4 regions of the Streptomyces kunmingensis genome follow, and region 4 is predicted to be linked to each of the others. Evidence: riboswitches for the same ligand, from Rfam matches in the RefSeq annotation. Region 4 holds a riboswitch; each other region holds the start of a gene.

Region 1 (7,052 bases), 180 kb from region 4:
CGCAGCCCATGATCGTCATCGGGGCGGCCGACAGCCGCGGTGACCTCTGGGCCTCGGTCCTGACCGGCGAGGCCGGCTTCATCACCGTCACCGGCCCCTCGTCGCTGACCGTGCGGGCCGCGCCTGGACCGTACGACCCCCTCCATGCGGCGCTCGCCGGCACGGCCCGCGTCGGCGTGATCGCCATCGACCCCGGCACCCGACGCCGCATGCGGATGAACGGCACCGCACACCGCACCGCGGAGAACACGCTGGACATCGAACTTCAGCAGGTCTACGCCAACTGCCCGAAGTACATCCAGAAACGGGAGCCGCGATGGCAGTCGGCCACACCCGGCCGGCCTCGGCACGCCGGCGAACTCACCTCCGAGGACATGGCGTTCGTCCATGCGACGGACACCTTCTTCGTCGCCACGGCGGACCTCGAGGGCAACGCGGACGCCTCCCACCGCGGCGGTCACCCCGGTTTTCTCACCGCCGTGGATCCGACCCATCTGCGCTGGCCGGACTACCTCGGCAACTCGATGTTCAACACTCTCGGCAACCTCGAGGTCAATCCCAAGGCGGGCCTGCTGCTCCCCGACTGGGCGACGGGCACCCTGCTCCACCTCACCGGTACGGCCACCGTGGACTGGGACCCGGACCGCGCGGCAGCCCTGCCCGGGGCCCAGCGCGTCGTCGACTTCACCGTCGAGCGGGCCGTTCGCGTCGACCATGCCTCGCCCCTGCGCTGGAGCGCCCCGGAGTTCTCCCGCTTCAACCCCCCTGTGTCCCTTGAAGGAAGCACGGCATGACCGCACGCTCCGGGTCCGCGTGCGCCTTCAGCCGATGAGCCGCAGCTTCGTGGGGCACAGGCCGAGGCGGATCGTCTGGCCCCAGGTCAGCTCGATCGCGTCGCTCTCCATGCCGTCCCCGAAGGCGACTAGCCGCTCGGACTCCACGGTCACCGACAGCCGTGCGCCGGCGGTGAGTTCACCCGCGTTCAGTTGCGTCCCGGTGACAGGCGACGGCCACGCTTCCCGTACGAACCAGGCGAGCCGGTCGTCCGTCGGCCCCGGCAGCCGCGGTTGCGCGGCGCGCTCCTGCCACACCGACCGCAGCCAGCCGGTGGCGCCGGTTCCCGTCCCGATCAACACCCCGGAGGAGGCCTGGGCCTCGACGGCACCCCTGTCGTCGTCGAGGCCCAGGCGGTAGCGGGCGGTGCGGTGGCCTGCCGCACCGACATAGATCTCGTTGAGCGCCACCAGACGCTGACTGTCGTCGGTGACGGCCTCGACCATGGTCAGCTCGTCCGCGCCGGCCGACGCGGAGAAGGCGGCGGGCAGCAGCCGGGCCACGGCCTCCGGGCGGTGGCGCACCAGGACGCCCGGGTTGCGGCCGGGGTCGGCGTCGACCCCGAGCACCGGCTGATCCCCGGCGTACTGCGCGACGTTGGCCACGAGCCCGTCCTGCCCGACCACCACCACGGCGTCCTGCGGACCGAACAGGAAGCGGTCCAGATCCGCCCGCTCCACCTGCGCGCGCCGCCAGTTCAGCGGCACCGCGGCCGACACCTGCGCGAGCGCGCGCCGGGCCCGGTGGTGCCGTTCGACGACCTCGTCGATGGAGCGGCCCCGCGAGGAGAGGAAGAAGGCGGCCTGCCCGTGCGTGCCGTGCCGGGCGACCAACTCCTCGTACTCCGTGGTGCGATGGACCAGGACGGCGCGGGGCGCGAGGCTCATGCTCCCGGCTCCTGCTGTGCCCCGAAGCGCGCGAGCAGCCCGGTCAGCACGTCCGGGGAGACGGTGACGCTGTCGATGCGGGGCAGGTTCTCGGCCAGCCGGGTGCCGGTCAGGGCGTGCAGGGTCGCCACGTCGGCCTCGCCGTGCACGCGCAGCCAGGCCGCCTGTGCCTGGGCCCTGGCCTCGCCGACCTCACGGGCGCCCTCGGCCTCCGCGCGGGCGAGCCGGACGGCCCGGTCGGCCTCCGCGCCGACCCGTACCGCGTCGGCGGCCGCCTTCTCCTCGGCCTCGCGCCGGCTGTTGGCACCGCGCTGCTCGACCAACTGCTCCTCGCGCCGGGCCAGTTCGATCTGGCTGGCCAGTTCGTTCTCGGCGATGGCGCGCTCGCGCTCCACGGCGACCGCGCGCCGCTCGTAGGTGGCGCGGTCCGCCTCCTGCTGGATGAGTTCGCGGGCGGGGGTGCGCAGCGCGCGCTCCACCTCCGGTTCGGGGCGCACCGCCATGACCCGTACCGCGACGATCTCGATGCCGGTGGCGGGCAGCCGCGGCTCCTCGCCCAGGCCCTGGGTGACGCGCTCGCGCACCGCGGGCACGCCGTCGGCGAGGGCAGCGGCCAGCGGGGTGCGGGCGAGCACTTCGAGGGCGTGCTGCTGGGCGCTCTCGGTCAGGAGCGTGGCGAGCTGCTCCAGAGGGGCGCCGCGCCACACGCCCGTGTCCGGGTCCACGGAGAAGTCGAGGCGCTCGGCCGCGACGGCGGGATCGGCGATCCGGTACGTGACCGTGGCCTGCACGGCGACGTCCTGGAAATCGGCGGTGCGGGCGTGGAAGGTCATCGCCAACTCCCGGTCGTCCACCGGCACTTCCGACAACGCGGCCGTCAGGGGACGGAACCAGAAGCTCAGCCCCGAACCGTCGTGCGCGAGCCGCCCCGAGCGGTGGTGCCGTACGTGGGACGTGGGCGCCGTCCGCAGATGACGCCAGCCGAAGCGCTTGGTGATGTCGGCCATGGGAACCCCCTCGATTAGAGTCATCATGACTTTAAATAGGAGCCTTCTTGTCGTCAAGGGGACGACAAGAAGTCGTGGCCGAGCACCGGCCGCAGCCCTCAACTCCGGCTTGCTACGCTGCGCATGCCTCCCGTGGGGGAAGCCGGTGCGAATCCGGCGCTGTCCCGCAACGGTGTACGTGGCTCGTCCAGAGCCACGCCAAGTCCGATCACCCACGGCAGGCGTGCAACCCGTCAACCGCTCGCCGTGGACTGCGAGCAGGGACCCCAGAGCCTCCGGGCCCTGCCGGCACCCTGCACGTTCCGCCGGCGGCACAGCCCGCAGGATGTGCGCCCGCCTTGACCACCGCTCTCTCCGCCCCCGCGGGTGTCACTCGCGGGCGCATACCCACCACCCCACTGGCCGTCGGGCTCGCACTCGTCCTGCTCGTCTCGCTCGCCTGCGGCGTCGCACTCGGAGCCACGGGCATGGGCTGGGGGCACGTACTGCGGCTCATGTGGGCGGGCCTGAGCGGAGGGAGTCTCGCTCCCGACGACGCCGCGGCGTACACCATCGTGTGGGAGATCCGCTTCCCCCGTGTCGTGCTCGCGGCCGTGGTGGGCGCCGGACTCGCCGCGGTCGGCGTCGCGGTACAGGCGCTGGTGCGCAACGCCCTCGCCGATCCCTTCGTCCTCGGCATCTCCTCGGGCGCCGCCGTCGGCGCCAACGCGGTCATCCTGTTCGGCGCCCTCGCCTCTCTCGGCGTATGGGCGCTGTCCCTCTCCGCCTTCCTGTCCGCACTCGTCGCGACTCTCGTCGTCTACGTGGTGGCCCGGTCCCCGCTCGGGCTCAGCCCGCTGCGGCTCGTCCTGACCGGTACCGCGCTCGCCTACGGGTTCCAGGCGGTCACGACCGTCATGGTCTTCGGCGCCGAGCGGGGTGAGGCAGCTCGCGCGGCGATGATGTGGCTGCTCGGCAGCCTGGGCGGGGCGACCTGGCCGAAGGTGCCGCTCGCCGCCGTGACGGTACTCGCGGGCTGGCTGTGGCTCCGGCTGCGGGCCGGCTCGCTGGACGCGCTGTCGATGGGGGACGAGACGGCGGCGGCGCTGGGCGTGCCGCCCGACCGGCTGCGGCGTGAACTGTTCGTCGTGACGGCGGCCGTGACGGGCACGGTCGTCGCGGTGAGCGGGGCGATCGGTTTCGTCGGGCTGATGGTTCCCCACCTCGTGCGCATGCTCGTGGGCGCCTCGCACGCGCGGGTGCTCGCGGTCGCGCCGTTCGCCGGGGCCGTGCTCCTCGTGTGGGCCGACGTGCTGTCGCGGATGCTGCTCGCGCCGACGGAACTTCCCGTGGGCGTGATCACGGCCGCCCTCGGCGTACCCGCGTTCCTGCTGCTCATGAGGCGCGGCGGACTCGCGCTCACGGGCCGCTGAATGCACGGCCGCCGAGTTCACGGCCGCCGAGTTCGCGCGCCGCATCACCTGCCCCGTACACGTACCGAAGTCCGGCTTGAGAGGAAGACACGTGCGACTCGATGTCGAAGGTGTTTCGGTCGAGGTGGCGGGCGCACGGCTCGTCGACGAGGTCACGCTCGACGCGCCCACCGGCTCCTTCGTGGGGCTCGTCGGCCCCAACGGCAGCGGGAAGTCGACGCTGCTGCGATGCGTCTACCGCGCGCGACGCCCCGACGCGGGAGTCGTCAGGGTCGAGGGCGAGGACGTCCACCGCATGACGCCCCGGGCCGCGGCGCGCGTGCTCGCCGCGCTGCCGCAGGAGACAGCGGCGGACTTCGACTTCACCGTCACCGAGGTCGTCGCGATGGGCCGCCTGCCGCACCGCGAACGCAACGCCGCGCGCGACCGGCGGATCTGCCGGACAGCGCTGGAACAGGCCGGTGTCGCGCACCTCGCCGAGCGCGGCTTCCTGTCGCTCTCGGGCGGTGAGAAGCAGCGTGTGCTCATCGCCCGCGCCCTCACCCAGGAGCCGCGCGTCCTCGTCCTGGACGAGCCCACCAACCACCTCGACATAGCCCACCAGCTCGACGTGCTGCGCCGGGTCCGCACCAGCGGGCCGACCGTGCTCGCGGCGCTGCACGACCTCAACCTCGCCGCCGCCCACTGCGACCGGCTGCACGTGCTGCACGGCGGCCGGGTCATCGCCTCGGGCCGCCCGGACGAGGTCCTCTCCCCCGAACTCCTCGCCGACGTCTTCGGCGTCCGGGCCCATCGGGTGCGCCACCCCGGGACCGGCACCACGCAGTTCCTCTTCGACCCCCTGAGCCCCTGACACCCCCGAGCCCCGACCCCTCCTGAAAGGCCACCCGTGCGCAAGCTCCTGCCCGCCGTCCCGCTCGGCCTCGCCGCCGCCCTCACCCTGACCGGCTGCGGCGCCGAGGTCGCATCCGACAACAAGACCGCGAAGTCGCAGGCGGTGACCGTCACCAACTGCGGCAAGAAGGTCACCTACGACACACGCCCCGAGCGGGTCGTCACCAACGATGTCGGCATCACCGAGCTCATGTTCGCGCTCCGCCTGGAGAACCGCATGGCCGGGTACGTCATGCCCGCCGACAAGGGTTCCCTCGAAGGCCTGCCGTACAAGGACGCGTACAAAGAGGTGAAGTGGCTCTCCAAGGACCGCGTCACCAAGGAGGTGGCCCTCGCCGCGCACGCCGACCTCGTCTTCGCCGGCTGGAACTACGGCTTCAACGAGAACGCGCTCACACCCGACGAGCTGCACGCCTCGGGCATCGACACGTATCTGCTCACCGAATCCTGCCGCAATGCCCGCACCAGCACCTCGCGCGGCATCATGCCACCGCTCGACGCGCTCTACACGGACCTGGAGAACCTCGGCAGGATCTTCGGCGTCGAGGACCGCGCGCGGAAACTGATCAAGCAGTACAAGGCGAGGGTCGCCGACGTGCGCGCGAAGGCCAAGGGCGCAAAGAGGCCCTCGGTCTTCCTCTACGACAGCGGACAGGACCAGCCCTTCACCTCGGGCCGCTACGCCGCGCCCGAGCAGATCATCAGCGAGGCCGGGGGCGTCAACCTCCTGCACGACCTCAAGGACTCGTGGACGACGATCGGCTGGGAGACGGTCGTGAAGAGGAACCCGGACGTCGTCGTCATCAACGACTACGGCTCGACGAGCGCGGAGCAGAAGAAGAAGTTCCTGCTCTCCTACCCGCCGCTGCGGAACGTCTCCGCGATCAAACACAAGCGGATCTACACGCTGGACTACGCCGATCTCGTCGAGAGCCCGCGCAATCCGTCGGCGATCGAGCGGCTCGGCGCATACCTGCGCAGCGGTGCCGAGGCGTCCTGACCGACACGTACCTCAGGCGGCGTGTGGGGCCGCGGCGCGCTCAGTCGACGGCGGGAAGGTGACGGGCGAAACGGCGGACGGCGTCGGTGAAGGCATCCGGGTCGTCGAAGTTCGCGAGGTGTCGTGCTCGCGGGATCAGTTCGACGCGCGCCTGCGGATGCGCGCGGGCGAAGTCCGCCTCGTCGGCCCGGAAGACGGTGTCCTTCTCGCCGTTCAGGATCAGGACGGGGGCCTTCACATGACGCATCGCGTTCGCGTCGAAACGGCCGAGCACCTCGTTCCAGGCCGCCGGCAGGGTGTGGAAGGCGTAGCCGGAGCGGATGGTCGCCTCCACCACTTCGCGGGGGTAGAGCCGGCGCAGCAGCCGGTCGTTCCACCGGGTCAGGCGCTCGGCCGGGATGCGCGGGACCAGCGTGGCGCCCCACCGGTAGGGCGCCGCCCGAAGGCCGCGGGTGGAGGCGCTGGCTCCCGCGAGGACCAGCCCGCGCAGGTGGCCGGGGCGGCGCCGGGCGAACTCCAGGGAGGCATATCCGCCGAGTGAGTGCCCGACGATCAGGGCCGGTCCGCGGTCGAGCGAGTCCACCGCGGAAGCGATGATCTCCGTCGCGGCGCTCAGGCTCCAGGGTTCGGCGGAGCGCTCACCGTGACCGGGCAAGTCGACGGCGGCCACCGGGAATTCGTCCCGGAGCGCGGCGAGCTGCGCACTCCACTGGCCCGCGCTGAAGCGCGTCCCGTGGACGAAGACCATGGGAACTCCTGCATCCGCCGCCGTCATCGGTCCCTCCCCTGCCGACCAGTGCTCCCTGGACTGTATCGCCGCCTACTGCACCGCCCCGTCCGGGATGCACACGTACCCGTGGCCCCACGCGTTCGGTTCGACGTGGCTGGGTTCCGCGGAGCGCAGGCAGAAGAGCCACGCCTCGAGATAGGACCGGTTCGTCATGATCAGCTCCTGCTCGCCCGGGTCGGCGTGGGCGAAGCGGTCGTATGCCTCGTCCGACAGCACGACCGTGCCGGT
Region 2 (7,052 bases), on a different contig from region 4:
ATCGTGCGACGCGGCGCGGGGGACCCCGACCGCTTCGAGTGACGGTCAGGCGCTGCCGGTGAGGGTGCCCAGGAAGCGGATGTGCGGGCGCTCGCCCGGTCCCGGCCGGGTGATGTGGGCACGGACGCCGTAGACATCGGCGATGAGCTCCTCGGTGAGGACGGCGCCCGGCTCGCCAGCCGCCACGACCCGGCCCTGGCGCAGGACGAGCACCTGGTCGCAGTAGGTGGCGGCCAGGTTCAGATCGTGCAGGGCGACGACGCTGGTCAGCTCCAGACCCGAGATCAGGTCGAGGAGTTCCAGCTGGTGCTGGATGTCCAGATGGTTCGTGGGCTCGTCGAGCAGCAGCTCGCGCGGCTCCTGCGCCAGGGCGCGGGCGATCTGCGCCCGCTGGCGCTCGCCGCCGGACAGGGTGTGCCACAGGCGGTGCGCCCGGCTCGTGAGGCCGCTGCGTTCCAGGGCGTCTCGGACCGCCGCCTCGTCCGCGGCAGAGGCGGGTGTCCAGGCCCTGCGGTGCGGGATCCGGCCCAGACGTACGACATCGGCGACCGTCAACTCGGCCTGTGTGTCGGCCTGTTGGTGGACCAGCGCGATGCGCCGGGCGGCCGTCCTGCGAGGAACGGCGGCGAGCGGGTCGCCGTCCAGCGTGACGACGCCGGATGCCGGGGCGAGCACTCCGGCCAGCAGGCGCAGCAGTGTCGACTTGCCCGAGCCGTTCGGGCCGAGCACTCCGGTGACGGTGCCGGCCAGGGGCGTCAGGCTCACTCCGTCGAGGACGAGGGCGCCCCCGGCCGACCAGGCGACCCGGTCCGCGGCCAGGCCCGCGCTCACCGGGCGCTCCGGCCGCGGAACAGGACGAGCACGAACGCGGGCACGCCGATCAGCGACGTCACCACTCCCACCGGAACCTCCTGGGGTTCGAGGACCGTACGGGCCAGCGTGTCGACCCACACCAGGAACACCGCGCCGGCCACCGCCGTGACCGGCAGCAGCCGGGTGTGCCCGGGGCCGACCAGGGCGCGCGCCGCGTGCGGCAGGACGAGTCCGACGAAACCGATCGCCCCGGCCGCGCTCACCAGCGCCGCCGTCAGCAGCGCCGTCACGCACAGCAGGACGAGCCGGGTGCGCGCCACGTGCACGCCGAGCGCGGCCGCCGCCTCCGGCCCGAAGGAGAAGGCGTCCAGAGTCCGGCCGTACCCGAGGCAGACCGTCAGCGTCACCACGAGCACCGCGAGACACAGCCACACCTCGGTCCAGCCGACTCCGCCGAGCGAGCCGAGCAGCCAGAACAGGACGCCGCGGGTCGTCTCGGCATCGGCCGCGGTCAGGACCACGAACGAGGTCAGTGAGGAGAACAGCTGCATCGCCGCGACCCCGCACAGCACCACCCGGTCCGTCGTGCCGCCCAGCACATGGCTGAGGACCAGGACGAGGGCGAACGAGCAGAGCGCGCCGATGAACGCCCCGCCGGACACGGAGAGGGCGCCGCCGCCGAGGCCGAGCACCACGACGAGGACGGCGCCGGTCGACGCGCCCGAGGAGACGCCGAGCACGAACGGGTCGGCGAGGGGGTTGCGCAGCAGTGCTTGCAGCACCGTGCCGCACACCGCGAGCCCGGCCCCGCAGACCGCGGCGAGCAGGGTGCGCGGCAGCCGGAGGTTCCAGACGATGCCGTCGCGGATCGGGGAGAGGTCCGAACCGCCCCAGCCGAGCCGGGCGCCGACCGCCGACCACACATCGGCGACGCTGATGTGCGCCGGGCCGATGGTGATGGCCACGGCGACCGAGGCGCAGAGTGCCGCGAGGGCCGCGGCCCAGTACAGGGCGGGCCGGAGGGCGCTCACTTGTCCAGGCCGAAGTCGCGCAGCGCGGCGGCCACCTTCTCCACCCCGTCGACGGTGCGGATCGTCGGGTTCAGTGCCTGCCCGCTGAGCAGGACGTAGCGCTTCTCGCGGACCGCGGTCATGTTCTTGGTGACCGGGTCGCTCTCCAGGAACTTGATCTTCTGTGCGGCGGACTCCGCGGACTGCGAGCGGCGGGTCAGATCGCCGATGACGAGGACGTCCGGATCGCGGTCCGCGACGGTCTCCCAGTTGATCTGCGGCCACTCCTCGTGCGTGTCGTCGAAGACGTTGCGCATCCCGAGTTCCTTGGTGACGATGCCGGGCGCGCCGCAACAGCCCGCCATGTACGGCGAGTCGGAGTTCGCGAACCAGTACAGGACGCTCACACCCTCGGCGTCCACGCCCGAAGTCGCTTTGGCGACGCGGGACTGGAGCCGCGCGACGAGTTTGTCGCCGCGCTCCTTCACGTCGAAGATCCGTGCCAGGTCACGTATCTCGCCGTAGACGGTGTCGAGGGCCAGCGCGCTGGTGCGCTCGCCGTCGCCGTCCCCGCTGTTGTCCTTGCCGGCGCAGTCGGTGGGGGAGAGGTAGGTGGGCACGCCGAGCTTGTCGAACTGCTCACGCGGCGCCACCCCGCCCTTGCCGATGGTGTTCGTGAGCGACGCGGAGACGAAGTCCGGTTCGGTGTCCAGGACCTTCTCGAAGGACGGGTAGCGGTCGGCGAGCCGCGGCACCTTCGCGTTCGCCTTCTCCAGCCCCTTCAGGACGGGATCGGTCCACGTCGCGGTCCCCACCATCCGGTCCGCGAGACCGAGCGAGAGCATGATCTCCGCGGATCCCTGGTCGAGGGCGACGGCACGGCGCGGGGCGTGCGCGACGCGGACCTTCTTGCCGCAGTTGTCCAGGGTGACGGCGGAGTCCGAAGCGCCCGCGCGGTCCGCGGTGCCGGCGGAGCCCGAGCCGCCGCACGCCGTGAGGAGAAGGGCGCCCGCCAACAGCGGTGCGCTACGGCGGATGTGACGTGCGAACAGCACGGGAGTTCCTCTGCGTCCAGGGCTCATGCGCGGAGCCGGCCTACGGTTCACCCCCGGCCGCAGTTCGGCTCCGGAGGGTGCCAGCAGGTCTTCGGACTTGGGATCGTCCGGACGGGGCGCCTTCCCGAACCGGCGATCGGCTCAGTGGCTGTGGCTCCGCCCGTCACCCTCACCGCTGCGCGTCAGCTCCGGATTTCCACCGGATTCCCTGACCCGTACGCGTTCGAGAACGCACAAAGGTACGACTGGCCTCCGGAACGTATCACGCGCCTGACCAGCTCCCGGAAATCGTTCGCCGCTCGTGCGCAGCCTCACTACCCGGGTCAGGATCGGCCGTTCCTGTACCCCGGCGACGTCTTCGTCACCGGCACCGTGGCGGGCGAGCGCGGTCAGAAGGTCACGGGCTCGCGGATGATGGGGCACGTCATGCAGTGGCCGCCGCCGCGGCCGCGGCCGAGTTCGGCGCCGACGATGGTGATGACCTCGACGCCGGCCTTGCGCAGCAGTGTGTTGGTCTGGGTGTTGCGGTCGTAGGTGACGACGACGCCGGGTTCGAGGGCGACCGCGTTGTTGCCGCTGTCCCACTGCTGGCGCTCGGACGCGTAGACGTCGCCGCCGGTCTCGATCACCCGCAGGTCCGGCAGTCCGAGCCCCTTGGCGACGACGTCGACGAAGGACGCGGAGCCCTCGTCGACGATGGAGAGCCCCGGCGCCCGGTCGCTGGGCCGCAGCGAGAACGTGTGCACCGAGTCCATGATCCGCGGGTAGAGCGTCACGATGTCCCGGTCGGCGAACGTGAAGACGGTGTCCAGATGCATCGCCGAGCGCAGCTTCGGCATCCCGGCGACGATGACGTGCTCGGCCGCGCCGCTCTTGAACAGGGCGGCGGCGACCTGCGTGATGGCCTGCCGCGAGGTGCGCTCGCTCATGCCCATCAGGACCACGCCGTTGCCGACGGGCATGATGTCGCCGCCCTCGAACGTGGCCTGCCCCCAGGCGAGTTCGGGGTCGCCCCACCACACGGTCGAGTCGACGAAGTCCGGGTGGAAGCAGTAGATCGCCTTCATCAGCAGGGTCTCGTCGTGCCGCGCGGGCCAGTACAGCGGGTTGAGGGTGAGGCCGCCGTACAGCCAGCAGGTGGTGTCGCGGGTGTAGAGCGTGTTGGGCAGCGGCGGCATCAGGTACTCGCGTACACCGGTCGATTCCCGGGCCATCGACACGTACGCGGAGCGGTACTCGTCCGGCAGGTCGGTGGTGGCGAGACCGCCGATGAGGAACTCGGCGAGCTGTCGCGGCTCCAGTGTCTCCAGGAAGGCGCGGGTGTCGTCGATCAGCCCCGTACCCACCTGATTGGCGATGATCTTGCGGTCCAGAAGCCAGGACCGCGCTCGGGGCAGCGCCATGGTCTGCGCGAGCAGCTCGTGCAGCTCGACCACCTCGATACCGCGCTGCCGCAGCTTGTTCACGAAGTCGGCGTGGTCCCGCTGGGCGTTCTCCACCCACATGACGTCGTCGAAGAGAAGATCGTCGGCGTTGGTCGGGGTCAGCCGGCGGTGGGCGAGCCCCGGCGAGCAGACGAGCACCTTGCGCAGCCGGCCCACCTCGGAGTGGACGCCGTACGCGGCCGAAGCGGGGGTGTCGTGGTCGGTCACGGTGTGCCTCCGGGGCTTGAGGGGCGGACGGGACTCACAGGCTGATCCAGCCGGCGGCCAGCGCGACGACGCCGAGCACGGCGCCCACGACGGACACGGCCAGGATGGCCAGCTCGCGCGGGGAGAACAGGCGTCTGCCCTGCTCCCTGCGGGCCATGACGAACAGGATCGTGGCCGGCGCGTAGAAGACGAACGAGACCAGGACGAACTTCAGCCCGGCGGCGTACAGCATGAACGCCGTGTAGAGCGTGGCGATCGCCGCGATCGTCAGCTCGCGCGACGTGGTGCGCCCGCCCTCCGTACGGCGGTCGGTGCGCGTCCCGAGCTTCACGGCGAAGGCGGCGGCCAGCAGGTACGGGATCAGGGAGAGCGAGCTGGTGAGGTCGAGCGCGAAGTTGAAGGCGTCGTCCGAGAACGCGGTGACGACCAGCACCACCTGCGTGAGCACGGTCGTCATGAGCAGCGCGGGCACGGGGACGTCCGCGGCGGTGGCGCGCCGCAGGAACCGCGGCATGTCGTCGTCCTTGGCCGCCACGAACAGCACTTCGGCGGCCATCAGCGTCCACGCCAGATAGGCGCCGAGGACGGAGACGATCAGGCCGACGCTGATGAACACCTTGCCCCAGGTGCCGACGGCGTCCTCGAGCACGCCCGCCATGGACGGCTGGCGCAGCTCGGCGATCTCGCCCATCGGCAGGATCCCGTACGACACGATGACGACGGAGGCGAAGACGGCGAAGACGCTGAGGAAGCCGAGGATCGTGGCCCGGCCGACGTCGGAGCGCTTCTTGGCGTGCCGCGAGTAGACGCTCGCGCCCTCGACGCCGAGGAAGACGAAGACGGTGGCCAGCATCGTGCCGCGGACCTGGCCGAACAGGGACCCGGCGTAGTCCGCGCCGCCCCAGTTCTCCGCGAACACCGACGGCTTGAAGAACACCAGGGCCAGGACGACGAAGACCAGGATCGGCACGATCTTCGCCACGGTCACGATCCTGTTGATCGCCGCGGCCTCCTTCACACCGCGCCTGATCATCAGGAAGAACGCCCACAGACCGGCCGACGAGAGCACCACCGCGATCGCCGTGTCACCCTCACCGAGCGCCGGCCAGATCGCGCCCACGGTGGACATGATCAGAACCCAGTACGTCACATTGCCGACGCAGGCGCTGGCCCAGTAGCCGAACGCCGAGAAGAAGCCCAGGTACTCGCCGAACCCGGCCTTGGCGTACGCGTACACCCCCGCGTCCAGGTCCGGGCGGCGCACGGCAAGCGACTGGAAGACGAAGGCGAGCATCAGCATGCCGGTGCCGGCGATCGCCCAGGCGATGAGCGCGCCCGCCACCCCGGTCTGCTCGGCGAAGCGGCGGGGGAGCGAGAACACGCCGGCGCCGACCATGGAGCCGATGACCATCGTGGTCAGGGTGAACAGCGACAGTTTGGCGGCGGGCGCGCTCTTCTCGACGACGGTCTGCTCCACGTCCTCCCCCTCTTTGTTGATGCCGGAGGAACAGTCTTGTCCTGTCTGCTCAGGTATCGCACCTTTTACTTATGTTCAATTGGCCGGATATGCCCACTTGTGCACAGCATGGAGGAGTTGCGACAAAAGGGTTGCGACAGAAGGGCGCTCAGGCATGCACTCCTCGTTGAACCCGGAGATCCTGCGACACCTCCGCACACCGCGGCCCTATCCCGCCGTGTCCCTGGCGATGCCGACCCACCGACGGCAGCCGGACAACGCGCAGGACCCCGTCCGCCTCAACAACCTCGTCCACGAGGCCGTTCGCCAGCTCGAGGCGGACCCGGCCGTGACCAAGGAGCGCCGCGAGGACGTGGTCGCGCAGCTCAAGGCGGCGGTGGCGGACCTCGACCTCGCCCACGCCAGGGACGGCCTCATCGTCTTCGCCGCGCCCGGGGAGCATCAGGCCTGGGTCGTCGACCGGCCCGTGCCCGAGCGTGTCGTGCTCGCGGACACCTTCCTCACCCGCAACCTCGTCGCCGCCGACGCCGCGCGGCGCCCGTACTGGGTCCTGGCCGTGGCCGCCGACCGGATCACCCTCTGGAACGGCAGGGGCGAGCGCGTCACGCAGGACACCGCCCACGGGTTCCCGCACAGTCGCAGCCTGGAACGCCCGGACTCCGAGCGGAAGGAGCGGGTCGGGGATCTGCCCAGCACCTTCCACAGCGAGGAGACCCGGCAGTTCTTCCGCGACGCCGACCTCGCGCTGGCCGACGTCCTCGGCAGCGAACCCCGATCGCTCTACGTCACCGGGGACCCGGCCGCGCTGGCCCTGTTCACCGAGGCCGGGAGCGCCGCGCACGGTGCGACCCAGATCCCGTTCGGCGGACTCGCCCAGGCCGCCCCGGAAGCCGTCGCCCGAGCCGTGGCCCCGGCCCGCGCGGAGGGCGCCGAACGGGTGGTCGCCGAGGCGCTCGCCGAGCTCGACCGGGCGCGCGGCGGCAACACCTATGCCGCCGGGGTGGACGAGGTCTGGCAGAAGGCCTCGGACGGCCGTATCCACCGG
Region 3 (7,052 bases), on a different contig from region 4:
CGTAGTACGACAGCCAGAGGTCGGCGTCCGGGAGCTCGACGTCGGCGCCCGGCGCGAGAGCCTCGAACTGCGGGACCACGCCGTCGTCCGCCGCCTTGTCCCACGCCTTGTAGAAGCGCATGACGCGGTCGGCCGAGCAGCCCGCCAGCTCGGCGAACCTGCGCGCCGAGACCTTGGAGGTCTCGCCCGCGGGCTGGCCGCCGGGGCGCACGCTGCGGGCCACCTTCAGGGCGAAGGTCCAGCCGCCGGTACGGGCGTATTCGCCGAATTCGTGGGCGTCGCGGGTGATGGACTCCGGTACCTCGGCGAGGAGGTCATCGTCGTCATCGTCATCGGCCTCGCTCGCGTCGGCCTCGGACGCCGATTCGGGCTCGGACTCGGGTGCGGGGTCCGACGGGGGCTGCCAGAAGTTCTCGGGCGTGTCCGCGCCGGCCTGGCGCGCCTGCGGCACGTCGGACGTGGACATCGGCTCCGCGGCGGACGTGTCCCCGGTGTCCTCACCGGACGGGACGGCTGCCTCGGACGAGTCGGTGGCTACGGTCACGTACGTACTCCTGAGTGCTCGGGACGGGTGCGGGTCGACGCGATACCTTATCGCTCCGCATACCGCCGAGCGTCCCTGACGTGCCGTTACGCCAGATGTGTCGCGGCCGCGGTCCGGCGGTGATCCGGTGCCCCGTTACCGGGCCCGCCGGTCGCAGTTCCCCCTCCTGCGGCCGGCGGGCCCGGGCCTCGACCGTGCGCCGCGGCGGGAGAGCGAGGCCACGGGAGGCTCCGTGCAGCAGCATCTCAGTGAGGGCCTTCGGCGGGAGCGGGCCGAGTGACCCTTGTGGTGGGCCGAACGGCCCGTCTTCGCGCGCCCCTCAAGCGCCCCCTGCGGCGTCTGCTGCAACGCCTGCTGCAAGGGCTGCTGCGACGCCTGCTGTGCTAAAGCGCCCCCTGGGCCCGCAGCTCCCGGATCGTCGTCGTGTCGTAGCCGAACTCCTTCAGGACCGCATCCGTGTGTTCGCCGACCGCCGGGACCGGGTCCATCCGGGGTTCCACGTCCCGCAGGGTCGCCGGGGGGACGAGCGCGCGGACGGGTCCGGCCTCGGTGGCGACGTCGCGCCAGCGGTCACGGCCGCTCAGGACCGGATGGTCGAGGAAGTCGGTGACCGTGTTGAGGCGGGCGTTCGCGACCTTGGCGGATTCCAGCAGGGCGACCGCTTCGCGCGCGTCGAGCTCGGCGAAGCGGGCCGCGACGATCGCGTCGAGCTCGGCGCGGTGCGCGACCCGGGCCGAGTTGCGGTGGAAGCGCGGGTCCTCGGCCAGGGCGGCGTCGTCCAGGAACACGGCGCAGAAGGAAGCCCACTCCCGTTCGTTCTGAATGGCCAGCAGGACCGTCCCGCCGTCCGCCGCGTCGTAGGGGCCGTAGGGAGCGATCGTCGCGTGCGCTGCGCCGACCCGCTGCGGCTGCCGGCCCGAATGCGCCGTGTAGTAGGCGGGGTAGCCCATCCACTCCGCGAGCGCCTCGAACAGCGACACCTCCACCGCGCGTGCGGTGCCCGTGGCCCGCCGCTCGTACAGTGCGGTGAGAATGCCGGAGAACGCGTACATGCCGGCCGCGATGTCGGCGATCGCGATGCCGACCTTGGCCGGGGCGTCGGGCGCGCCCGTCACCGACACGACGCCCGTCTCGCACTGCACGAGGAGGTCGTACGCCTTGCGGTGCGCCCACGGCCCGTCGCTGCCGTAGCCGGAGATGTCGCAGACGATCAGATCCGGGTGGCGCTCCGCCAACTCCCGCGCGGACAGACCGAGGCGGGCCGCGGCGCCCGGCGCCAGGTTCTGTACGAAGACGTCCGCGCCGGCGAGCAGCCGCTCCAGGACCGCGCGCCCGCCGGCCGTCTTGACGTCGAGCGTCACCGAGTCCTTCGAGCGGTTCAGCCACACGAAGTGGCTGGACTGGCCGTGCACCGTCTCGTCGTAGCGGCGCGCGAAGTCGCCCCCGCCCGGGCGCTCGATCTTGATCACCCGTGCGCCGAGGTCGGCGAGCTGGCGCGTGGCGAACGGCGCGGCCACCGCCTGTTCCAGACTGACGACGGCGACGCCGTCGAGGGGCAGGTGGGCGGCGCTCATCCGGGGTCCTCCGTGCTCGTACGGGTGTCGTCGTGCTGCACGGTATGCGACGCTCACGCCCGCCCGGCGGGCAGGATCCTCAGCCGCTCTCGGCGGCCCGCGTGGACCAGCGCTGCTCGACCCTGGCAAGGCGCCAGTACGCGATCGCCGCCGCCCACACCACGACGAAGAGACCGACGATGACATAGCCGACGTTGTCCAGGTCGAGCCCGGCTATCCACCCCGTCACCGCGTCGGTGAGGCCGAGCTTCTCGTGCAGGACGCCGACGAGTTCGATCGTGCCGATGAAGAAGGCGACCGCGATCGACAGGCCGGTGATGGTGAGGTTGTAGAACACCTTGCGCACCGGGTTGGAGAACGCCCACTGGTAGGCGAAGTTCATGAACGTCCCGTCGAGCGTGTCGAACAGGCTCATGCCCGCGGCGAACAGCAGGGGCAGACACAGGATCGCGTACCAGGGCAGCCCCGCCGCGGCGCCGCTGCCGGCCATCACCATCAAGGTCACCTCGGTCGCCGTGTCGAAGCCGAGGCCGAAGAGGAAACCGAGCGGATACATCTGCCCCGGGCGGGTGATCGACCTGGTGAAACGGCCGAGGATCCGGTTCATGAAACCCCGTGAGTCCAGGTGCTGCTCCAGCGCGCGTTCGTCGTACGAGCCCTCGCGCATCGCCCGGAAGACCTTCAGGATGCCCAGCAGCGCCACGAGGTTGAGCGCGGCGATGAGGTACAGGAACGTACCCGAGACGGTGGTGCCGACGATGCCGAGCACCTGGTGGGTGCCGGACTCGTCGTTCAGCAGGGTGCCCGCGAGGGCCGCGCCGCCCGCGACGAGGGCGGCCATCGCGACGACCACGCTGGAGTGGCCGAGCGCGAACCAGAAACCCACGGAGACGGGCCGCTTGCCGTCCGCCATCAGCTTGCGGGTCGTGTTGTCGATCGCGGCGATGTGGTCGGCGTCGAAGGCGTGCCGCATCCCGAGGGTGTACGCGGTGACGCCGAGGCCGATACCGAAGGCCTTGTTGCCGACCTCGTAGTGCTCGGGGACGACGAGGAGGAACAGCACGCCGAACGCGACGATGTGCAGCGCGGCGATCACCGCCATGAGACCCGCGGTGCGCACGGTGTCCTCGCGGCGCCAGCGGAAGGCCGGGTGGGGGTGCGGGCCGGTGGGCCGCGCGGGGGAGTTTCCGGGCAGGGTCATGCCTTGATCACGCTCCAGCACCTCGTGGATCACTTCGTGAGATGCCGCGGCCGGTCTCCTGGCTTACGGGTGTGCCACGCCGCTCCTGCCTTCCCAGCAGCCCGAAGGCGTCCAGTGGCGCGGTGGAACGGCGTGTTCCGCACCCACCCGAGGGCGGTGCGGAACCCGATCACAGTGGCGAGGGCCGCTCCGGACTTGACCCCTGGGGGCCGTCACCGGTCTTCCCGAGCACCACGGCCCGGCCACCCTAGTCGACGCACTCCCCGGCGCCGCGGGCGGCTGTCCCACCGCGGGCGGCTATCCCCGCCGGCGCGCGCGGGCCCGCCCGATCTCCTCGTACGCCTTGTCGCGGCCCTCCCAGTGCGAGCCCTCCACCGACTTGCCGGGTTCCAGGTCCTTGTAGACCTCGAAGAAATGGGTGATCTCCAGGCGGTCGAACTCGGGGATGTCCTCGATGTCCTGGATCGAGGCATGGCGCGGGTCGTGGGCGGGGACGCAGAGGACCTTCTCGTCCGGGCCCTTCTCGTCGCTCATCACGAACATGCCGATCGCCCGGCACTCGATGGTGCAGCCGGGAAAGGTGGGGTCGTCGGTCAGGACGAGCGCGTCCAGCGGGTCGCCGTCGCCGCCGAGCGTGCCGTCGACGTAGCCGTAGTCCGCGGGGTACTGGGTCGAGGTGAACAGCATGCGGTCGAGCCTGATCCGGCCGAGCTCGTGATCCATCTCGTACTTGTTCCGGGAGCCCTGCGGTATTTCCACGATCACGTCGAACGCGTCGCCGCGCGTCTCGCTGCCGCCCAATGTGGCCTCCTTGCCCCATTGCCGCCCGCTCGGATGCCCCCGAGTGTGCGCCGTGCGCGGCGAGACCGGAACCCCTCGGACCGCGCGGGAGTCACACCGAGGGAGAGATGGGGAAGACGAGTTCGGGGCGGTCCCAGGCGACGGCCGGGGGATGCGCGGCATCGGTCCCGGTGCGCAGGGCCCCCACGCTGCGGTAGAAGCCCTCGGCGGGCGGGTGGGAGACGACGCGCACATGGTCGAGCCCGGCGGTCGCGGCCTCCGCCCGCATGTGCGCGACGAGCAGACGTCCGATGCCCAGGCCCTGCGCGTCGTTCGCGACGAACATCAGGTCCAGCTCGGGAGGGGCGAGGAGCAGGGAGTAGAAGCCGAGTACGCGCTCGTCCGCCCCGCCGGTCGCGCCGGTCGCGACGAAGACCCGGTGCGCCTCGATGTAGTCGGGGCCGACCCGGTAGCCCGCGACCATTCCCGCGTACGGGCCCTCGTAGGCGCGGGAGCCGCGCACGAGCCGGGTCAGGCGTCTGGCGTCGCCCGCGGTGGCCCGCCGCACCGTGACGGCCGGGCCGCCACCGGGGCGCGTAATGCTCGAGGTCATACAGCGAGTATTACGCACCCGGGGGAGGCGTCGGCCCGGTGGGTACCGGTCTCAGCCGGTGGGTACCGGTCTCAGCCGGTGGGCACCGTCGAATGGACCTGGCGCAGGAACGCGGCGTTGTCCGGGGTGCGGCGCAGCTTGTCGAGCAGTGCCTCGTAGGAGGACTGGCCTTCGCGGCCCTGGAGGGCCCGGCGCAGCCCCCGTACGGCGGTCAACTCGGGTGCGGGCAGCAGGAGTTCCTCGCGACGGGTCCCGGAGGGGGTGATGTCGACGGCGGGGTGGACGCGGCGGTCGGCGAGCGAGCGGTCGAGGCGCAGCTCCATGTTGCCGGTGCTCTTGAGCTCCTCGAAGAAGTAGTCGTCGGCGCGGGAGCCGGTGTCGACCAGGGCCGTGGCGAGGATCGTCAGGGAGCCGGCCTCCTCCGTGTTGCGGGCGGCGCCGAACAGGCGCTTCGGGCCGAACAGCGCGGCGGCGTCGACACCGCCGGACAGGGTGCGGCCACCTGAAGAGGCCGCGTTGTTGTGGGCGCGGCACAGCCGGGTGAGGGAGTCGAGCAGGATCACCACGTCGCGGCCCTGTTCGACGAGGCGCTTGGCGCGCTCCACGGCGAGCTCGGCGAGCGCGATGTGTGCCTTGGCGGGCTGGTCGAACGTGGAGGCGTACACCTCGCCGCGCACGGAGCGCCGCATGTCGGTGACCTCCTCGGGGCGTTCGTCGACGAGCACCACCATCAGCTCGGCCTCGGGATGGTTCGCGGCGACGGCCGCGGCGAGCTGCTGGAGCAGGACGGTCTTGCCGGTCTTGGGCGGCGCGACGATCAGTCCGCGCTGCCCTTTGCCGATGGGGGCGAACAGGTCGACGACGCGGCCCCCGAGGCCGCTCGCCGGGCTCTCCATGCGCAGCCGTGCCGCGGGGTGGAGCGGGGTGAGGTCGCCGAAGCGGGGGCGGCGGCGCACGGCGTCGACGGGGGCGCCGTCGATGGTCTCGACGTGGCTGAGCGTGTGCGGTTTGGCGCACAGCCCGTCCACGAAGTCGCCCTTGCGCAGGCCGAGTTGACGGATGAGAGTGGCGGGGACCTGGACATCGCGGGAGGTCGGCAACAGGTCCCTCCCGCGCAGCAGGCCCTGCCCGTTCACGCCGATGTCGAGGACGCCGGCGGTCCGGACGGGGGCCTTGGGTGCGGAGGCGGCGCGCGGCCTCTCCGCGGCGGTGCTGGGCTTTTCCAGCGCTTCGAGAGTGGTGCTGGTCATGGTCGATCAGGGTCCTTTCGCGGACGCGGTCCGTACGCGGGCAGAGGAGGGGTGGGATCCGGCGCGAGGCGGGGCGGAATGTCACGCCCCGTGGACGGGCAGAACAGCCCGTGGCCGGGAGAGGGACCTGGCAGCGCAGGGGCGGGAAGAATCCGCCGGAAACCTGTTGACCAGGGGTGACGCACGCTGTGACGCAGACCGGAAAGGAGGTGCGCTCAGGCGCTGAGGAGAAGAGATCGGCACCGGCGCCTCGAAGGGGCGTAACACATGTGCCACTGAGACAGTAGCATCCGACCCCGGGTGCGCGGCAAGAGCGGCTTTCGGCGGCCCGCCGATCTATGCTGATCCGCCATGTTCACACCCCAGGGCCCCACCCTCCGCGAGCTGGCCGTTCAGGCGCTGTCGTCGGTCGAGCGCGGCTACGACCTGCTCGCGCCGAAGTTCGACCACACGCCGTTCCGCACGCCTGACCTCCTGCTCGACCCGGTCGCGCGGGCGCTGCGCGAACTCGGGCCGTACGAGACCGGGCTCGACCTGTGCTGCGGGACCGGGGCCGGGCTCGGCGTGCTGCGCGAGGTGTGCGCGGGGCGGGCCGTGGGCGTCGACTTCAGCGCGGGCATGCTGGAGGTCGCGCGCGCCGGTGGGCCTGCGGCCTCGTACGTCCGCGGGGACGCCCTCGCGCTGCCCTTCGGGCCCGTCTTCGACCTGGTGGTGAGCTTCGGCGCGTTCGGCCACTTCGTGCCGGGGCAGTACCCGGATCTGTTCGGCCAGGTGCGCCAAGTGCTGCGCCCGGGCGGGCAGTTCGCGTTCCCGCTGCCGGCGCCGCCGCGGCCGGGGTCGCGCGGATACTGGGCGATGCTCGGCTTCGACGGGGTGATGCGCGTGCGCAACGCCGTGTGGCGGCCGCCGTTCGTCATGTACTACCGCCCGTTCCGACTCGGCGACGTACACAGGGAGTTGGGCCGGGCCGGGTTCGACGTCGCGCTGCGGGCGCTGCCCGAGCTGGGCGAGCGGCCCGACGGCAGCCCGCGCTGCCGGCTCGTCGTGGCCACTCGCCGCTCTTAGGCGACCTCGGCCTTACGACTCAGTC
Region 4 (7,052 bases):
GGCCGCGCTCATGCTGCGCCGCCGCTGTCCGCTGGCCGTGCTCTGGGCGGTGACCGCCACCGCCGGATTCTTCGCGCAGGACGCGCCGTCCCGGCTGGTCATCTACCAGGGGGTCATCGCCGCGTACAGTGCCGCCGCCTACAGCCCCTACCGGGCCGCCACCCTGACCAGCCTGCCCGTGGCGATCGCCGTGTTCAGCAACACAGGGAACACCGAACTGCCCATCATCCCCGACAAGTACGTGGCCCTGTGGGTCCTCATCCCGCTGGTCTTCGCCGCCAACGGACTGCGTACCTGGCGGCTGCGCGCCGACACCAGCCGCGACCGGCTCACCGCCCTCGAACGCGAACGGGCCGCCGAACTGCGCCGTGCGGCCGAACGCGAACGCACCCGCATCGCCGCCGAACTCCACGACGTGGTCACCCACAACGTCAGCATGATGACCATCCAGGCCGGTGCCGCCCGCAAGGTCATGGACACCGCCCCCGACCAGGCCCGTGAAGCACTGCTCGCCGTCGAGGCCGGCGGCCGCGCCGCCCTGGCCGAACTGCGCCACGCCATGGGCCTGCTCACCATGACCGCCGAAGGAACAGACCCGGCCACCACCGCGGACCTGGCACCGCAACCCGGCCTGGACCGGATCCCCGACCTGGTCAGCGGCGTACGGGACACCGGACTCGACGTCACCCTCACCATCAGCGGCCGGCCCGCCCCGGCCCCGTCCGGGATGAGCCTCGCCGCCTACCGGGTCGTCCAGGAGGCCCTGACCAACACCGTCAAGCACGCGTCCGGCGCCACCGCGACCGTGACCGTCGACCACACCCCCGACACCCTGCGCATCGTGGTCACCGACACCGGCGGCACCCCCACCGCCTCGTCCTCGACCGGCAACGGCCACGGACTGGTCGGACTGCGCGAACGCCTCGCCGTCTACGGTGGCACCCTGCACAACGGCCCGCGCCTTGACGGCGGTTACCGCACCGAAGCCCTCATCCCCCTGGCCCGTACGGAGAGTTCATGACCACCCCGCTCCGCGTCGTCGTCGCCGACGACCAGGCCCTGGTACGCACCGGCTTCCGCATGATCCTCACCGCTGACGGCATCGACGTCGTCGCCGAGGCCGCCGACGGCAACGAGGCCATCGAGGCCGTCCGCCGCACCCGCCCCGACGTCGTCCTCATGGACATCCGGATGCCCGACCTCGACGGCCTGGAGGCCACCCGCCGCATCCTCACCGGCGCCCCCGGCGAACCCCGGGTGATCATCCTGACCACCTTCGACCTCGACCATCTCGTCTACGGGGCCCTGTCCGCCGGAGCCAGTGGCTTCCTCCTCAAGGACGTCACCCCGGAACACCTCAGCGCCGCAGTCCGGCTGGTCCGCACCGGTGACGCGCTCCTCGCCCCGGCCATCACCCGCCGCCTCGTCGAGCGCCACGCCCGCCGGGACCCGGAAACCGCCACCCTCCACCGTGACCTGGCCACCCTGACCCCCCGCGAACTCGACGTGCTGCGCCTGCTCGCGCAGGGCCTGAGCAACGCCGAGCTCGCCGCCCGCCTTCACCTCGCGGAGACCACCGTCAAGACGCACGTCACCCGCGTCCTCGCCAAGCTCCGCCTGCGCGACCGCGTCCAGGCCGTCGTCACCGCCTACGAAACCGGCCTGGTCACCGCGAGTGACCACCGCCGGTCCGAGGCACTGTGAGTGCCCCGGGCCGACAGCTCGCCGACCGGTCGCGTCAGACGGTGGGATCGTTCAGCTCGCCGCGGACGGTACGAGCGGCGGCGACCACATTCTCCAGCGAGGCACGCGTCTCGGGCCACCCGCGGGTCTTCAGCCCGCAGTCCGGGTTGACCCACAGCCGCTCGGCCGGGATGGCCTCAAGTCCCGTACGCAGCAGAGCGGCTGACTCCTCCTGGCTGGGGACGCGGGGCGAGTGGATGTCGTAGACCCCGGGTCCCGCCTCGCGCGGGTACCCGTGCTCGGCCAGCTCATGGGCGACCTGCATGTGGCTGCGGGCCGCTTCGAGGCTGATGACATCGGCGTCGAGGTCGTCGATGGCCTGGACGACGTCGCCGAACTCGGCGTAACACATGTGCGTGTGGATCTGCGTCTGCGGACGCACGCCCGCGGTCGTGAGCCGGAACGCCTCGGTGGCCCAGGCCAGGTACGCGGCATGGTCTTCGGCGCGCAGCGGCAGCGTCTCGCGCAGCGCGGGCTCGTCGACCTGGATGACCGAAGCGCCGTTCGCCTCCAGGTCGTCGACCTCGTCGCGCAGGGCGAGGGCGACCTGGCGTGCGGTGGAGCCGAGCGGCTGGTCGTCGCGGACGAAGGACCAGGCGAGCATGGTGACAGGGCCGGTGAGCATGCCCTTGACGGGCCGGTCCGACAGCGACTGGGCGTACGTGGTCCAGCGCACCGTCATCGGGTCCGGCCGCGAGATGTCGCCGGCCAGGACCGGCGGACGCACGTACCGCGTGCCGTACGACTGGACCCAGCCTTGCTGCGTCGCCAGGTAGCCGGTGAGCTGCTCGGCGAAGTACTGGACCATGTCGTTGCGCTCGGGCTCGCCGTGCACCAGGACGTCGATGCCGGTCTTCTCCTGGAAGGAGATGACGTCGCGGATCTCGTTCCTGATGCGCTCTTCGTACCCCGCGGTGTCGATGCGGCCGGCCCTCAAGTCGGCGCGGGCGGTGCGCAGTTCGGCGGTCTGCGGGAACGAGCCGATCGTGGTGGTCGGCAGGAGCGGCAGGCCGAGGTGTGTGCGCTGGGCGGCGGCCCGCTCCGGGTACGCCTGGGCGCGGCGGGCGTCGGATCCGGTGACGGCGGCGGCTCGGGCGCGCACCGCGGGGTCACGGGTGATCGGCGAGGTCGCGCGGGAGGACAGGGCGGCCCGGTTGACCGCGAGTTCGGCGGTGATCGCGTCCGTGCCCAGGGCGAGACCCTTGGCGAGCGCGGCGATCTCGGCGGTCTTCTGCCGGGCGAAGGCGAGCCAGCGCAGGATCTGCGGATCGATGTCGCGCTCCAGGGAAGCGTCCAGCGGGACGTGCAGCAGCGAGCAGGACGCGGCGACGTCGACCCGGTCGGCGAGTCCGAGCAGGGTGCCGAGCGTGGTGAGCGACTTCTCCAGGTCGTTGACCCAGATGTTGCGGCCGTTGACGACACCGGCCACGAGTCGCTTGCCGGGCAGACCGCCGACGGCGGCGAGCGCGTCGAGATTGGCGGCCGCCGCGTCGGTGAAGTCGAGGGCGAGGCCGTCGACAGGCGCCTTGGCGAGCACGGGAAGGGCGTCGCCGAGGCGGTCGAAGTAGGAGGCGACCAGGAGCTTGGGCCGGTCGGTCAGGCCGCCGAGATCGCGGTAGGCGCGGGCCGCGGCGTTCAGTTCGGCCGGGGTGCGGTCCTGGACGAGGGCGGGCTCGTCGAGCTGCACCCACTCGGCACCCGCCGCGCGCAGATCGGCCAGCACCTCTGCGTACACGGGCAGCAGCCGGTCGAGGAGGGTGAGCGGGTCGAAGTCGGCGGCGATACCGGGCGCGGGCTTCGCGAGCAGGAGATACGTGACCGGGCCGACGAGAACGGGCCGGGGCGAAAGGCCGAGAGCGAGGGCTTCCCCGAACTCCGTGACCTGCTTGGTGGAGTCGGCGGTGAAGACGGTCTGAGGCCCCAACTCGGGCACCAGATAGTGGTAGTTGGTGTCGAACCACTTGGTCATTTCCAGCGGCGCGACGTCCTGTGTGCCGCGGGCCATCGCGAAGTAGCCGTCCAGTGCGTCGGCGTCCACGGCGGCCCGGTGGCGCGCGGGGATCGCACCGACCATGACGGTGGTGTCCAGGACGTGGTCGTAGGAGGAGAAATCGCCGGTGGGGACTTCGGTGATGCCGGCGGCGGAGAGTTCCCGCCAGTTCGTGCGGCGCAGGCCCGCGGCGATGGTCCGGAGGGCGTCGGCGGTGACACGGCCCTTCCAGTAGCCCTCGACCGCCTTCTTGAGTTCGCGGTTCCGGCCCTGGCGGGGGTAGCCGTACACGGTGGCACGTGCTGCCGCGGCTGCGGTCCTGGTGGTCACGGAGATCTCCTTCGAGAGACGTATCCCTGGGGCCCCGGGGACCCGTACGGCACGAAGGAGTGACACGGACGGCGGTTCGACCTCGCGCGGCAAAGCCGCGGTCGTCCGCCGCATATGTACGCCGACCCGCCCACGAGGTCACCGGGATGTCCGCGTACGCGTCGTACGCACACGGGCAGATGGCAGGTCTTCGGACTCGCGAGCACATCCGTCCGGACCGGACGGACACCTACTGGCCGTCGCTTCCCAGACCTCTTTCCCGAGGTCCAGTGCGTAAGACGGCGGTCGTTCCCACTCACCGCTGCGGGGCAGTCCCGGATTCCCACCGGGTTCCCTCTTGCGACTCCCTGCCTGGCTGACAGGGCGAACCAGCTGCGGGAGCCACCCTAGGACGCCCGGGCCGAGGTTCACCAGGGCGTCCAGGATCCGGATGGAGATGAGACACGCGGTGCACGGCAGCGGGACCTCCAGGAGGCCGGCACCGACGTTCCGGCCCGTCAGTCCGGCATCGCACCCGCCGCATGCCGTTCCGCGTCCTCCAGTTGTGCGATCAGGGTCAGGCGGGCGCGGTTGACACGGGAACGGATCGTCCCCACAGGGCAGCCGATGAGCGCTGCCGCCTCCGTGTACGGCAGACCGAGGAGCTGCGTCAGGACGAAGGCCTCGCGGCGCTTCTCGGGAAGCGCCTCCAGCAGGGCGGAGAGCGCCACGCCCTCGTCGAAGCCGGGAGCGGGGTGGAGCCGGGCACGCTCCGCCGCGCTGTGCCAGTCGGCGGTCTGCGACAAGCGCGGCCGGGCCGCGTCCCGCCGGAAGTTGTCGACGACCGAGCGGCGCGCGATCGACAGGATCCAGGTCCGGGCCGAGGACCGCCCCTCGAAGCGGTGGAGACTGCCGAGCGCCCGCAGGAACGTCTCCTGGGCGAGGTCGTCGGCGAGGTGGGGATCGGCGCACAGTCGCGCCACGTAACGCCGGACGTCGTGGTGGAGCGCGCGGACGAAGAGGTCGGCGGCGCACGGGTCACCGCCACGGGCGGCGAGAGCGAGCACGGTCGCCGACTCGTCCCGCGAACGCGGCAGGGCAGGAGTGATCACCTGGTGTCCTTCTCGGGTCGGACACCGGAGGCGACCCGTGCGGCAGGGTGACTGGCCCCGTGGACAGACAGAGTTGATGTGGAGAGGTGCCGGGCGACGAGGCCTGCAGCCGAGTGGCCGCGTGGTACGACTCCGGTGCGGGGAGTGAGAGGGGCGGTCGCGCGGCGGCACGTGACCGCTGCCCGGCGCCTGGTGTGGGGTGGCGCCGGGATGCCGGCTGTCGTCAGGCGACAGCGAATCGGGCAGGTGGTCCCCTGGAAGTGATCGACCGGGCGAGAAGGAGACGGCGCGGAGCCCGGTCGGAGGCGGGCCTGAGGAGAGGGAGGAGAACGCCGGACACCGGGACCGTGCGCAGTCGCGGGAGGCGGAGCGGCGCACTCAGCCAGCACTCGACGGCGCGAAGGGCGTCGAAGGCGACTTGTTCGCCCCGGCCCAGCCACGCACCGCACACCACTGCCGCGCACAGGTGAGCGGCGAGCATCCCCGCCGAGGACACCGTGCTCATGCCGTGTCCCGGGACGCCCATGCCCGGCATGGAGTGCACGGCAGTGCCCATGCCACCGTCCATGGACGGCAGGGAAGGCATGGCAGCGGTGTGACCGAGGTGCCGCGAACCGGGTGCGGCCGGGGCCGTACAGAGCAGATACGAGATCCAGAGCCGCGTCAGCGGCGAGCCGGACCGAGGATGTGCGCCGGCCTGTGCCAGGGACAGGGTCACGTGCAGCAGGACCTGTAGGCCGACACAGCTCGTGAGCACGGTTCGCGGGGCGCGTTCGAACGCGGAGAGACCCCAGCCGAGGACAGAGGCCATGGCCAGGGCGCCGGGCAGCGCCCACCAGGGAATCCGGGTGCCCGACATGACGACGTGCCCCAGGGCGGCGAGCGCGACGCAGATCGCCGCGAACACCCCGGTCCGAACCGTGCGTGCACACCGTCCAACCATCATGGCGGGTTCATGCTCCCACCCCGGTACCCGGCCCCAAGCGGAATTGCGGAAATCGCGGTCCTCACAGGCGAGATGCCGTTCAGGCGAAGACGAAGGCGAAGGCGAAGAGGAGGAGGAAGGGAACTCATCCGCCCGCGCATCCGACCACTACACCGGACCGCCGAGAAAGGGCGGATGACGTTCCGTTACAGAAAGGCCCGTTATGGCGGAAAGCCACGCAGCGCAAGCCGCGACGGACATATTCACCGCAGGCCCCGATACGAAAGCCTCCGCTACGAGTGATCCCGCCACGCACACCGAGCGGAACGCCGAGTCGGACACCGCGCAGGAACGGAGCGAGGAAGCGGGCATGCCGCCGGGCGGCCTCAAGCCCCCTGTGTCGTGGATCGGCCTGCGCCCCCTGCTGCTCCGGCTGCACTTCTACGCGGGCATCGTCATCGGTCCCTTCCTGCTCGTCGCGGCTGTCACGGGTCTGCTGTACACCGCGACACCGCAGATCGAAGCGGTCGTATACCGGCACGAACTCGAGGTCGCCCCGCAGGGCGACCCCGAGCCGCTCTCCGCCCAAGTGGCCGCGGCCCGCACGGCGGTCCCCGAGGGCACGCTGTTCTCGGTGACGCCCGCGACCGGCCGCACGGACAGCACCCGCGTCGTCTTCGACAAGCCGGGCCTGCCCGACAACTACACCCAGACCGCGTTCGTGAACCCGTACACCAGTGAAGTCCTGGGCCAGGAGCGGACGTTCGCGGGCTGGTGGCTGCCGGTGCGGGCCTGGGTGGACGGCCTGCACCGGCATCTGAACCTCGGTGAGCCCGGCCGCGTCTACAGCGAGATCGCCGCCAGTTGGCTCTGGGTGGAGATCCTCGGCGGCCTCGCCCTGTGGCTGACGGCTCCCCGCGCGCGCAAGGGACTCCGGCGCGTACTCGTCCCCCAGGGCGGCGCGAAGGGGCGC

The links. A riboswitch is a leader RNA that binds a small molecule or an ion and turns the genes downstream of it on or off. The one in region 4 is predicted to bind cobalamin.
Region 1: another riboswitch for cobalamin. It lies ahead of ABD366_RS31050 (FecCD family ABC transporter permease); the one in region 4 lies ahead of metE (5-methyltetrahydropteroyltriglutamate--homocysteine S-methyltransferase).
Region 2: another riboswitch for cobalamin. It lies ahead of ABD366_RS07330 (ABC transporter substrate-binding protein); the one in region 4 lies ahead of metE (5-methyltetrahydropteroyltriglutamate--homocysteine S-methyltransferase).
Region 3: another riboswitch for cobalamin. It lies ahead of nicT (Nickel transporter NicT); the one in region 4 lies ahead of metE (5-methyltetrahydropteroyltriglutamate--homocysteine S-methyltransferase).

The regions. Positions count from the first base shown of each region.
Region 1 is NZ_BAAATS010000028.1:50,459-57,510, reverse strand. It holds gene ABD366_RS31065 (pyridoxamine 5'-phosphate oxidase family protein) at 1-794, shown strand, start outside; gene ABD366_RS31060 (NAD(+)/NADH kinase) at 822-1,721, opposite strand; gene ABD366_RS31055 (SPFH domain-containing protein) at 1,718-2,728, opposite strand; cobalamin riboswitch at 2,842-2,962, shown strand; gene ABD366_RS31050 (FecCD family ABC transporter permease) at 3,067-4,140, shown strand; gene ABD366_RS31045 (ABC transporter ATP-binding protein) at 4,232-4,993, shown strand; gene ABD366_RS31040 (ABC transporter substrate-binding protein) at 5,030-6,034, shown strand; gene ABD366_RS31035 (alpha/beta fold hydrolase) at 6,075-6,809, opposite strand; gene ABD366_RS31030 (hypothetical protein) at 6,855-7,052, opposite strand, start outside.
Region 2 is NZ_BAAATS010000005.1:456,044-463,095, reverse strand. It holds gene ABD366_RS07345 (L-threonylcarbamoyladenylate synthase) at 1-42, shown strand, start outside; gene ABD366_RS07340 (ABC transporter ATP-binding protein) at 46-831, opposite strand; gene ABD366_RS07335 (FecCD family ABC transporter permease) at 828-1,844, opposite strand; gene ABD366_RS07330 (ABC transporter substrate-binding protein) at 1,841-2,905, opposite strand; cobalamin riboswitch at 2,941-3,143, opposite strand; gene ABD366_RS07325 (arginine deiminase) at 3,268-4,530, opposite strand; gene ABD366_RS07320 (basic amino acid/polyamine antiporter) at 4,565-6,007, opposite strand; gene ABD366_RS07315 (baeRF3 domain-containing protein) at 6,162-7,052, shown strand, end outside.
Region 3 is NZ_BAAATS010000005.1:583,650-590,701, reverse strand. It holds gene ABD366_RS07890 (hypothetical protein) at 1-544, opposite strand, end outside; gene ABD366_RS07885 (CaiB/BaiF CoA transferase family protein) at 928-2,118, opposite strand; gene nicT (Nickel transporter NicT) at 2,198-3,319, opposite strand; cobalamin riboswitch at 3,351-3,570, opposite strand; gene ABD366_RS07875 (inorganic diphosphatase) at 3,617-4,042, opposite strand; gene ABD366_RS07870 (GNAT family N-acetyltransferase) at 4,212-4,712, opposite strand; gene rho (transcription termination factor Rho) at 4,784-5,962, opposite strand; gene ABD366_RS07860 (class I SAM-dependent methyltransferase) at 6,314-7,027, shown strand; gene ABD366_RS07855 (oxidoreductase) at 7,040-7,052, opposite strand, start outside.
Region 4 is NZ_BAAATS010000028.1:234,465-241,516, forward strand. It holds gene ABD366_RS31990 (sensor histidine kinase) at 1-1,021, shown strand, start outside; gene ABD366_RS31995 (response regulator transcription factor) at 1,018-1,704, shown strand; gene metE (5-methyltetrahydropteroyltriglutamate--homocysteine S-methyltransferase) at 1,739-4,063, opposite strand; cobalamin riboswitch at 4,228-4,451, opposite strand; gene ABD366_RS32005 (sigma-70 family RNA polymerase sigma factor) at 4,561-5,154, opposite strand; gene ABD366_RS32010 (hypothetical protein) at 5,378-6,061, opposite strand; gene ABD366_RS32015 (PepSY-associated TM helix domain-containing protein) at 6,450-7,052, shown strand, end outside.